DNA from 3 places in the Bacillus shivajii genome. Region 1 is predicted to be linked to each of the others. Evidence: riboswitches for the same ligand, from Rfam matches in the RefSeq annotation. Region 1 holds a riboswitch; each other region holds the start of a gene.
What was found. Region 1 has a riboswitch for cyclic di-GMP ahead of LGQ02_RS21425 (CHASE3 domain-containing protein). Riboswitches for the same ligand answer to the same signal wherever they lie in the genome.
Positions count from the first base shown of each region.

Region 2: it holds a riboswitch for cyclic di-GMP, as region 1 does, so the genes downstream of both, LGQ02_RS16580 (response regulator transcription factor) here and LGQ02_RS21425 (CHASE3 domain-containing protein) in region 1, are expected to answer to the same signal.
Region 3: it holds a riboswitch for cyclic di-GMP, as region 1 does, so the genes downstream of both, LGQ02_RS20635 (DUF192 domain-containing protein) here and LGQ02_RS21425 (CHASE3 domain-containing protein) in region 1, are expected to answer to the same signal.

Region 1 is NZ_CP084703.1:369,018-372,296, reverse strand. It holds partial or broken gene LGQ02_RS21430 (methyl-accepting chemotaxis protein) at 1-386, opposite strand, end outside; partial or broken gene LGQ02_RS21425 (CHASE3 domain-containing protein) at 744-1,490, opposite strand; cyclic di-GMP riboswitch class I at 1,616-1,702, opposite strand; gene LGQ02_RS01905 (hypothetical protein) at 2,077-2,856, opposite strand; gene LGQ02_RS01900 (TetR/AcrR family transcriptional regulator) at 3,162-3,279, shown strand, end outside.
Region 2 is NZ_CP084703.1:3,435,984-3,439,262, reverse strand. It holds gene LGQ02_RS16585 (glycine betaine uptake BCCT transporter) at 1-912, shown strand, start outside; cyclic di-GMP riboswitch class I at 1,223-1,306, shown strand; cyclic di-GMP riboswitch class I at 1,541-1,627, shown strand; gene LGQ02_RS16580 (response regulator transcription factor) at 1,669-2,376, shown strand; gene LGQ02_RS16575 (alpha/beta fold hydrolase) at 2,552-3,279, shown strand, end outside.
Region 3 is NZ_CP084703.1:4,306,837-4,310,115, reverse strand. It holds gene LGQ02_RS20640 (DUF421 domain-containing protein) at 450-1,175, opposite strand; cyclic di-GMP riboswitch class I at 1,618-1,704, shown strand; gene LGQ02_RS20635 (DUF192 domain-containing protein) at 1,863-2,207, shown strand; gene LGQ02_RS20630 (Flp family type IVb pilin) at 2,230-2,412, shown strand; gene LGQ02_RS20625 (Flp family type IVb pilin) at 2,445-2,627, shown strand; gene LGQ02_RS20620 (Flp family type IVb pilin) at 2,660-2,842, shown strand; gene LGQ02_RS20615 (Flp family type IVb pilin) at 2,875-3,057, shown strand; gene LGQ02_RS20610 (A24 family peptidase) at 3,090-3,279, shown strand, end outside.

The DNA of each region.
Region 1 (3,279 bases):
ACAATAGATTTTGATATCGAACCAAATTCCGTCCCTGCTTCATTTACAGAATTGATTCCTTTTTGAACAGATTCTCGACCTTCTCCCATCACTGAAACGGACTGATCAATCCCTTTTTGGATATCTTCAACAAGATTTCCGATTTGATTCGCAGAGTGATTGGACTGTTCCGCTAATTTACGCACTTCGTCAGCAACAACAGCAAACCCTTTTCCATGTTCCCCTGCTCTAGCAGCTTCGATTGCGGCATTTAATGCTAATAAATTCGTTTGTTCCGCGACATCTGTAATTAATGAAATAATACTACCAATTTCTTTGGACTTATCTCCTAATTGACTGACGACATTCGCAATCTCTGCCGTTTTTGTATCAATTGCTCCCATTTGTTTAACAGCATTTTCAACAACCTTTGTTCCGTTTGCAGACTTTTCATCTGCTGTCGCACTCGAATAAATTACGGATTCAACACTTTTAGCAATTTCCTGCATACCACTTTTGATTTCACTTGCCGTTTGATTTGCCGAGTTTGTACTTTGAACTTGATTATCGGCCCCTGTCGCTACTTCTTGAATGGACTCTGTAATTTGATTCGTTGCCTTACTCGTTTCTTCTGCGCTAGTTGTTAACTCTTCTGAAGAAGCTGCCACTTGTTCTGCATTCGTTGAAATCTGAGAGACCATATTACGTAAACTATCAGTCATTTCATTGAACGACTCATTTAAGTCATATACCTCATCACGGCTTTTAACTGTCAGCTTCTCTATAGATAAATCGCCTGAAGCTAATTGTTTTGCATTTTTCGCTAATCCGATAATCGGTCTTGATATTAGGTTTGAAACGATAATTCCAGAAACAATTGCTAAAATGAATGCAATGACACTCATCGCAACAACAAATACCATTGCTTGGTTCGTTTCTTGAGTCGTTTGCGTATATTGTTCCTCTACAACTCCATCTAACCATTCTGTAAATCCTTCAGCTTCGTCTGCCATCATTCTACCTCGGGGAATGATATAATTGACTGTACGGTCAATTGCTCGATCGATATGGGTATTCCCTAGGTTTAAAGCTAAATTGACTTCTTCCATATATTGTTCATTCATCTCTTCAATTACATCTAAACGTTGCACTGTTTCCTCAATAGTACTCAACGCTTTTGCTTCCTCAATTAATAGAAAGATTCGTTCATTCGCTGCCTCTAATCTTTCAAGCTGTTCTTCGTCTTCAGTTAATAAATACCCTCGCATATTACTACTTTGCCGACTAATATTGTACTCAATTTCTGAACTAATATTTCTTACTTCAATGACCGTATCAATGATATAACTATAAGAATTATTTGATTGATTCATATTTATGTAGGAGACTACGCTTGCCACACCAAAAATTAATGAAACGAACAAAAAACTAGCAATTAACTTTGTCCTTAACTTAAGTTTCAATTTCCTTGCATGATTGTCATTCTTTTTTTTCTTGAATTTCGAAATCATTCTTCACCCTCCACTTAATTTTCTTTGATGACTTTTAAATACTTTTTTCCAGCTCACATTATGGAAAATAAAAAAGACTATTCTAAAATAGTAGAATAGCCAAACATTTACCTAGGTATATCGTATTTGGTAACCAGGCGATCATAGTGACATACACCTTAGACCCTAGGCTTTGCGTCCTATCCTTTCGAGATAGTTTGCCTTTTACATGATTATTTATATTTACTTTTCCAATAAAATCTATTCTATAGAATAATCTTACATAAAGCAACAAAAAAATAGGAAATTCGACACACCCTGACGAAGAATTTCATTTACAATCATTGGAATCTAATCTGCTCTTAAATGGGGTTAACTTATCATATCAACTTCTCGAACAAAAAATTGCCCGCCAGTACGGCAAGCAAAATAGAAAAGGTAAATATTATTTTATAAGTTTTAATGAAATCCCAAGTTATTAGTTTGTTTGTAACTTAGGTACATTCACCTAAAACCATTATTAACTCATTAACTCTTAACGCTCTTCCCAAAGAATTCTCCCTCTTCAAACGTGTGAGGGGTTAGCCCAACGTTAGTGGTGAGTATTTCACTTGCATACATCCAAACCACTTTTTATTACTAAATAGAACTTTTCGTCTTGCACCTTTATCCTTTCTAGATCACACTCGATTTCATTCCTTACTTCAGGCAACCAATTGCGTTCTTGTAGGATTTCAACCATTTCTAATCGCAAGAGCCAGTCGTATTTATCTGTCTTCTTCAATTCCTCCCAAACTGCTGCAATGACAACAATTCCAGCAGTCTGAATACCTGTTCTCACACCTCTGATTTGTTCATATAGATCATTTAACCGAGAGAGTGTAGTCAATGTATTATTACCGCTATGACTATTCAAATGATCATGAAGACAAAACATTGGGATTGTTTCTTCAACAGATAAATGATACAACCCACAATTTGGATCAAATAAAACTTCATCTTCATATGTAACAAAGCAATCACGGAAAGTCACCTGTATCGTTTTATCGTTTTCCCTTATAACCTCTGTAACAATTCCCCTTACTTCAATGCCACTTGTAAATAACAAACTTACTCCTTTTCCAACCGATACTCCAAGCATTGTAAGATCCTTCTCAGTAAGATCCTGAAATTTTCTAGTTACTCCTTTTAATTGGTTAAATGGCTTAAATCTCTTTCCACTTTCTTGGTTACCCTCCCCATTTATATTTAATAGCCATGACATAAACCTTCCATTAACAACCCCTTTATGTACATCATGCTTTTGACGTAATATAAATCTTTTAATTGCAGTTTGAATTGCGGTAAACCTTTCATTACAATGCGTAGAATCAGATTCTGTCAGCATGCAATAATCCTCCCCTTATTATAAAATCATGGATTTGCATTTTTTTCTCGAGAACTCACCTTCAAATGGCTTAACCTATTGTCGACTCTATAAGTACACAAGTTACACATTCCCTTATATTTACAGTATAAAACTTATTTCCCTAATTTTTTGTAAATAAATATGAATATCGAATTACTACGAAGTTATCTGATCCATAAGACACATTCCTTATGGAAACTTTTTATAAATTGTATTGACCACCCGGTCGATACGGTGTTAACATAGTGTTGACCATGTGGTCAACACGCTTTAGGTAAAGGAGGATGGCACGTATTAACTCACCATTTCACAAACTAGCAGCAGAAAAAAAACAGCGCATTATGAACGCCGCTTTTGAAGAGTTTATTCAAAAGGGTTATGAACAAGCATCAACAAACGCGA
Region 2 (3,279 bases), 1.4 Mb from region 1:
CAACAAATTAATGCAGGGTTAGAATACTTAGTAGGAATTCCAAATAATTTTGGTGTTCAAATGATCATTATGGCGATCATTACAGTACTTTTCATTGTCTCAGCAAGTACCGGTATTTCTAAAGGGATTAAGTATTTAAGTAATGCCAACATGACAATTGCTACATTGTTGTTATTTGCAGTGCTTTTCCTAGGACCGACGTTATTTTTATTAAATATGTTTACGACAGGTTTAGGAAGCTATGTACAAAACGTTGCGTTTATGGGACTTCGTTTGTCACCGTTCGATGCAGATGAGTTAGCATGGACACAAGGATGGACGATCTTTTATTGGGCATGGTGGATTTCATGGACACCATTTGTCGGGATGTTCATTGCACGAGTTTCAAAAGGACGTACAATTCGTGAATTTACGGTTGCAGTATTATTAGTTCCAACGGTTGTATGTGGTTTATGGTTTACGGTGTTTGGTGGAACAGGGATTTATTTAGAGTTATTCCAAGGACTTGATGTATCAGGACAAGGTCTGGAAACGGCGTTATTCTTTGTTTATCAAAACTTACCATTAACAGCTCTTTTATCTGTTTTAACCGTGGCGTTAATTACAACGTTCTTTGTTACATCAGCAGATTCTGCAACATTCGTGTTAGGAATGCTGACGACAGGTGGAAAGTTAAATCCTCCAAATCGAGTGAAAATTACGTGGGGATTAATTTTAGTTGCATCAACATCTGTTTTAATGTACTCAGGTGGATTGGCAGGCTTACAAACGGCGATTATCGTCAGTGCATTACCATTGTCCTTTATTGTGCTTGTGATGTGTTACGGTTTAGTAAAAGCACTGAACAAAGAATTAAAAGAGCTCGGACAAAGCAACAAAGACGGAAAACAAAAGATGAAAAAAGCGAGTTAATATCCAAAGACTGTCACAAATGTGTACGCACAAATGTGGCAGTTTTTTTATGTCCGTTAATCCTCAATTTTGACTATAAAGCATAGGACATTTCCATAATATTACCACGTGCCTGGCACCTGGTAATATTTGGGGGTATTTTGTTATGCGTTTAAAATCCTAGTTTTGTCTATATTTAAAGTTTGTAGGAAAAAACAATAATACTGTATAGGAAGAAATAACTAGCCTGGCTATTGATTTTAGGTAATATTTTATGGTAAAGTACAATGTGCAGAGATTGTTAAAATAAATCAAATTATGTCGAAAAAATAAATAGTAAGGGCAAACTGTTTGAAAAAGCAGGACGCAAAGCTAAAGGGGCTAAATCTAAAAGATACGCCAGCCAGCTGCATAAATGTTTCATTTATTCAAGCTGCCCATTATGTATATGTAAGCAGCTTTTTTTATTTATATAAAAAGACCGTGTACAGCACCTGACTTCAGCTCTTTGCTAAGATTTATTAATAGCGTAATCAATAAATACCTTTAAGTTGCCTCAATGAATACGCATTAGAAAAAAAGGTGAAGAAGAAGAGATGATGGTAAAAACATTTCTCGTACATGATGATCCTTTTACAGAAACGAGGTGAAACGAAAAAGGCAAACCTATGGAAACGTAGTGACGCAAAACTAAAGGGACTAAGGCATAACAAAGCTAAGTCAGCCAGTTGCCGTTTGACAATGACAAACCATAAAAAAAACTTGGGAGGATCTATCATGCTTGAAGTGAAAGAAAGAATCGAAACACAAAGTGCAAAAATCATATATATAGATTCAAATAATGACTTTCCTGAAAATGTAAAAGATGACATATCTAATCAATTAAAAGCAATGTATATGAAAAAAGTCCAAACAGACCACCCTTCAATAATGAAAGAAGGCCATTCGTGGGTTGTACTATTAGTTGAAAAGCTTACACCAGAATCATTTTACCACTTACAAGAAAAGCTTCATTCTTTTAAAGCAGAACATTCTACGATATTGTTAGTGAGTAAAGAGCCAATTGGAAAACAAATTTTTAATTTCTTATCATTACCTATAAATGGAATCGTTTCATTACCATACTTAGAGAATCATTATGAGATCGTGATCAAATCCCTAATAGAAAAGCAAGCATTTCTGGAACCAGAAACACATATTAATCTCACATTAGAAATAGAAAATAAAAAGATGAGGTTAAAGCCGATTAAAACCCTTAAATTAAATAAAGAAAAAATATCTCTAGTATTAACAGAAAGAGAATGTGCTGTTCTTGATTTGATTTTAGATGGCTATAACAATAGTAAAATTGCAGAAAAATTATTTTTTGCTCACTCTACTGTTACAACCGTTATAAGTAGGATTTTAAAGAAAATGGACGCAAATGATCGTACAGATGCAATGGTTAAAGCAATAAAGAATGGTTGGGTAGATGCTGAAAGATAAAAAGGAAGGGGTGACTCATGTCACCTCTTTTTCATAGTTTGGGAATTTAAAAATAAGGAGTTTGTCGATAAGTTTTTATCTAGTTGGTACATCTAGCAACAAAAAAAGTCTGATTTTTGGTATAATGCTAACGTACATCAAAGATTTTCAAGTAAAGAAGCGAGGTATATTATTTATGTTACACCACCGAGTATACATAGCAAATGCCAGTAGACCATGGGTAACATTTATACATGGGGCAGGCGGAGATTCAACGACTTGGCATAAACAAGTAAAAGATTTTAAGAAACACTTTAATGTATTATTAATAGATTTACGAGGGCATGGTAAATCGAATGGTATCCCTTGGCAAAAAGGTGATTCACTAGAAGATATTGCAGATGAGGTTGTAAATGTCCTTGACCATCTACATATTAAGTCAACCCATCTAGTTGGCATTTCTCTTGGAACGATCATTATTCAGACAATGGCACAAAAACATACGGACCGTATTGAATCAATGATTTTAGGTGGTGCAGTCATTCAACTAAATGTTAGGACAAAGTTTTTAATGGCTCTCGGTAATTTAACGAAATATATTATTCCGTATATGTGGCTTTATCGCTTTCTTGCATGGATTATTATGCCAAAGAGTAACCATATTGAGTCGAGGAGTGCATTTGTAGATCAAGCGAAGAAAATGTGTCAAAAAGAGTTTATTCGTTGGTTCGCCCTACTAAAGGCAATGAACCCTCTACTAGAACGATTACAAACAAATTTTAATGGTATTCCAACCATGTTTATTATGGGAGAAGAAGATTATTTGTTTTTGCCAGCAGTAGAAAAGCTGGTTGAAGAAAAAGAAGGGTTATTGTTAAAAAGAATTGAAGATTCAGGCCATGTCTGTAACATCGATCAACCAAG
Region 3 (3,279 bases), 500 kb from region 1:
CACTCATCATACGGAATTTCGCATAATATTTTGAGTTATGAAATTAATTCAATTATGTTAAAATATGGATGGGAAAAGGGGGTGGTTATAATCGAACATCATAAAAATCCTATTATTTCGATAAAAGGGTTAACAAAACGTTTTGGAAGTAAAATGATCTTAAATGATATAGACCTTGAAGTAGAGGAAGGGAAATTTTTGGTTATATTGGGCTGAATCGAGCAGGGGAAAGTATGACAGTAAAGATTATGCTGAGCTAATCCAAAATTATAGAGGATCAGTGAAAATTTTTGGTGAAGAGTTAAAAGAAGATGAAGTTGCATATAAAAGACGAATTAATAAAAGTCTTTTAGTGATAGTCAGAAATGATATATTTCATCACAAATTTAGCGCTCTAATGAACACCCAAATAATTCCATGTGCCTGGCAACTGGAATTATTTGGGTGAATTAATGATATATAATTGGGGCTTGGTTTGGATTTTCGTCTTTTAACGAAATGTGTAGGTCATGTTCATAATTAATGGATGCATAAAAGATTTTTTGTAGGTCTCGTATTCCACGGGCATGCAACTGTTCAAACAACCACGATTCAGTAAGTGACAAATCTTTAAGTACGGACGAATAAATGTTTCCTTCCACAATGACCGGGTAAGCAATATCCATTTTTTTATTCTTGATTTGCAAGTCTTCTCTCGTGACGGTTTCTTTATCCCCTTTTTTTAATACACTTAAACCACCACTTGCTTCTAGGACCGCTAGATGTACATCATTAACATCAAATACATTCTTTTCTCGAAGCATTTGTAATAAATTATCAATCGAATAACGATTCTTTCTTAGGTTTTCTCTTAAAATCTTTCCATTATAGACAATAATGGTTGGTTCAAATGTAAGTAATCTACCTATTTTCCGGTTGGATAATTTTAATTTTGCAACGAGTCGTTGAAGCAAGGCAGTTGTTACAATCGCAAATGCTGTAGGGATGTGTTGAATTTCTGGGTCGGCAATGTCTGCACCAACAACATTTGCAATTGTAATAATAACGAGAAAATCGAATACGGGTATTTCACCAATGGCTCTTTTCCCCATAAAAAGTGCAAAAGCCAATAATAATGGAAAGATCGTGACGACTCGTCCTAAAACAACGGCAGAGTCCGATAATGTTTGAAGCATGTTTTCCATTCCCCTTTATGTTCCACTTTTTTCTAGCTTTCTACAATTAGCAACAATTATGAATGAATGGATTCAATTTCTAAAATAATTTATCAGAACTATTATTTAATGCAATAAGGAGTGGAAAAGTCCATATAACAGTATTGTCGAAAACTATCTAGCACTGGAGAAATAATATTCAGAAAATTACTTCATAAATAAGCTAAATGAAATAGGCTTGATAGCATACGGTTATGGGAAAATTTATGAAGGATTAAACTTTTACTCATTTATTTTACATTAATTTGGGTTTTGGTAGTCCGTTTATACTACAAAAAGGAGATTGGGGTTTATCGAGATACAATGAAAATGTCGAAAGATAGACCTTCAGATGGATATTTATTTTTTGTCTAGTCCATTATGATGAGTTTAAGAGATCTGATACGTGAATAACCATTCTCGATCTCGATAAAGGCAAAACTAGTGAAAACTAGTGACGCAAAGCTTTAGGGGCTTCTGTGCGAAAGCGCAATGCCAGCCAGCTACCGAAAGATTTGGGGCAGTTTTGTATATTTAATATGGAGTAAGATGATGGGAATAGTTCGTTTTTGATCTATTTCTATCCTATTCTATATGAATGTACAACTGCATGACAGATACCCCACCTTTCGGTAAAGGTGGGGTATTTTCATTTTGGAGGTGAAGAAAGTGAAGGTTGTAAACCTGAGCAATGAAAATGTGCTCGCAAGTGATGTAAAACAAGCCTACAGTTTTTTGAAACGCTTGAAAGGATTAATGTTTACAAAAGAGCTTGGCTCAGGAAAAGCAATCCATTTAAAACCCTGTCGATCCGTTCATACGTTTTTTATGAACTACGCCATTGATGTCATTTATTTAGGTGAAGGAAATAAAGTTGTCGCTATAAATGAGAACTTACAGCCTAATAAAGCAGGAAAGCATTATAAATATGCAAGGTCAGTGGTAGAACTTCCTGTTGGTACTGTATCTCACTCGCAAACGAAAGTTGGAGACGTGTTATCTATAAATGAATAAAAAATATGAGGAGCGTGTGAACATGAAAAAGTTTATTAAAGGATTATTTTTAGAAGAAGAAGGACAAGGAATGGCCGAGTACGCGTTAGTATTAGGAGTTATTGCAGTAGGAGTCGTAGCGATCTTAGGAATTTTCGGAAACACAATCATGGATATCTTCAAAGACGTAACAGAAAGAATCGGTGGAGACACAAGCGGAGTTTAATCAAAAAATAAAAAGAGCGGAGCGTGTAAAACATGAAAAAGTTCATTAAAGGATTATTTTTAGAAGAAGAAGGGCAAGGAATGGCGGAATACGCGTTAGTATTAGGAGTTATTGCAGTAGGAGTCGTAGCGATCTTAGGAATTTTCGGAAACACAATCATGGATATCTTCAAAGACGTAACAGAAAGAATCGGCGGAGACACAAGCGGAGTTTAATCAAAAAATAAAAAGAGCGGAGCGTGTAAAACATGAAAAAGTTCATTAAAGGATTATTTTTAGAAGAAGAAGGCCAAGGAATGGCGGAATACGCGTTAGTATTAGGAGTTATTGCAGTAGGAGTCGTAGCGATCTTAGGAATTTTCGGAAACACAATCATGGATATCTTCAAAGACGTAACAGAAAGAATCGGCGGAGACACAAGCGGAGTTTAATAAAAAAATAAAAAGAGCGGAGCGTGTAAAACATGAAAAAGTTTATTAAAGGATTATTTTTAGAAGAAGAAGGACAAGGAATGGCCGAGTACGCGTTAGTATTAGGAGTTATTGCAGTAGGAGTCGTAGCAATCTTAGGGATTTTCGGAAACACAATCATGGATATTTTCAAAGATGTAACAGAAAGAATTGGCGGAGACACAAGCGGAGTTTAATCATAAAAGATAGAAAATGGAGGAGAGTGTGAATGACTTTATTAAACAGTTTATTAGTGGTTGTTCTTATCATTTGTATTATTACCGATATTAAAAGCAGAAAAATTTATAATAAAGTCCTTTATCCAGCACTTGTTGCGGCTTTCCTCCTAAATGCTTTATTCTTTGGATGGGAAGGATTGTTAAGCAGTCTACTTGGATTTTTGGTTGGACTCTTGATCC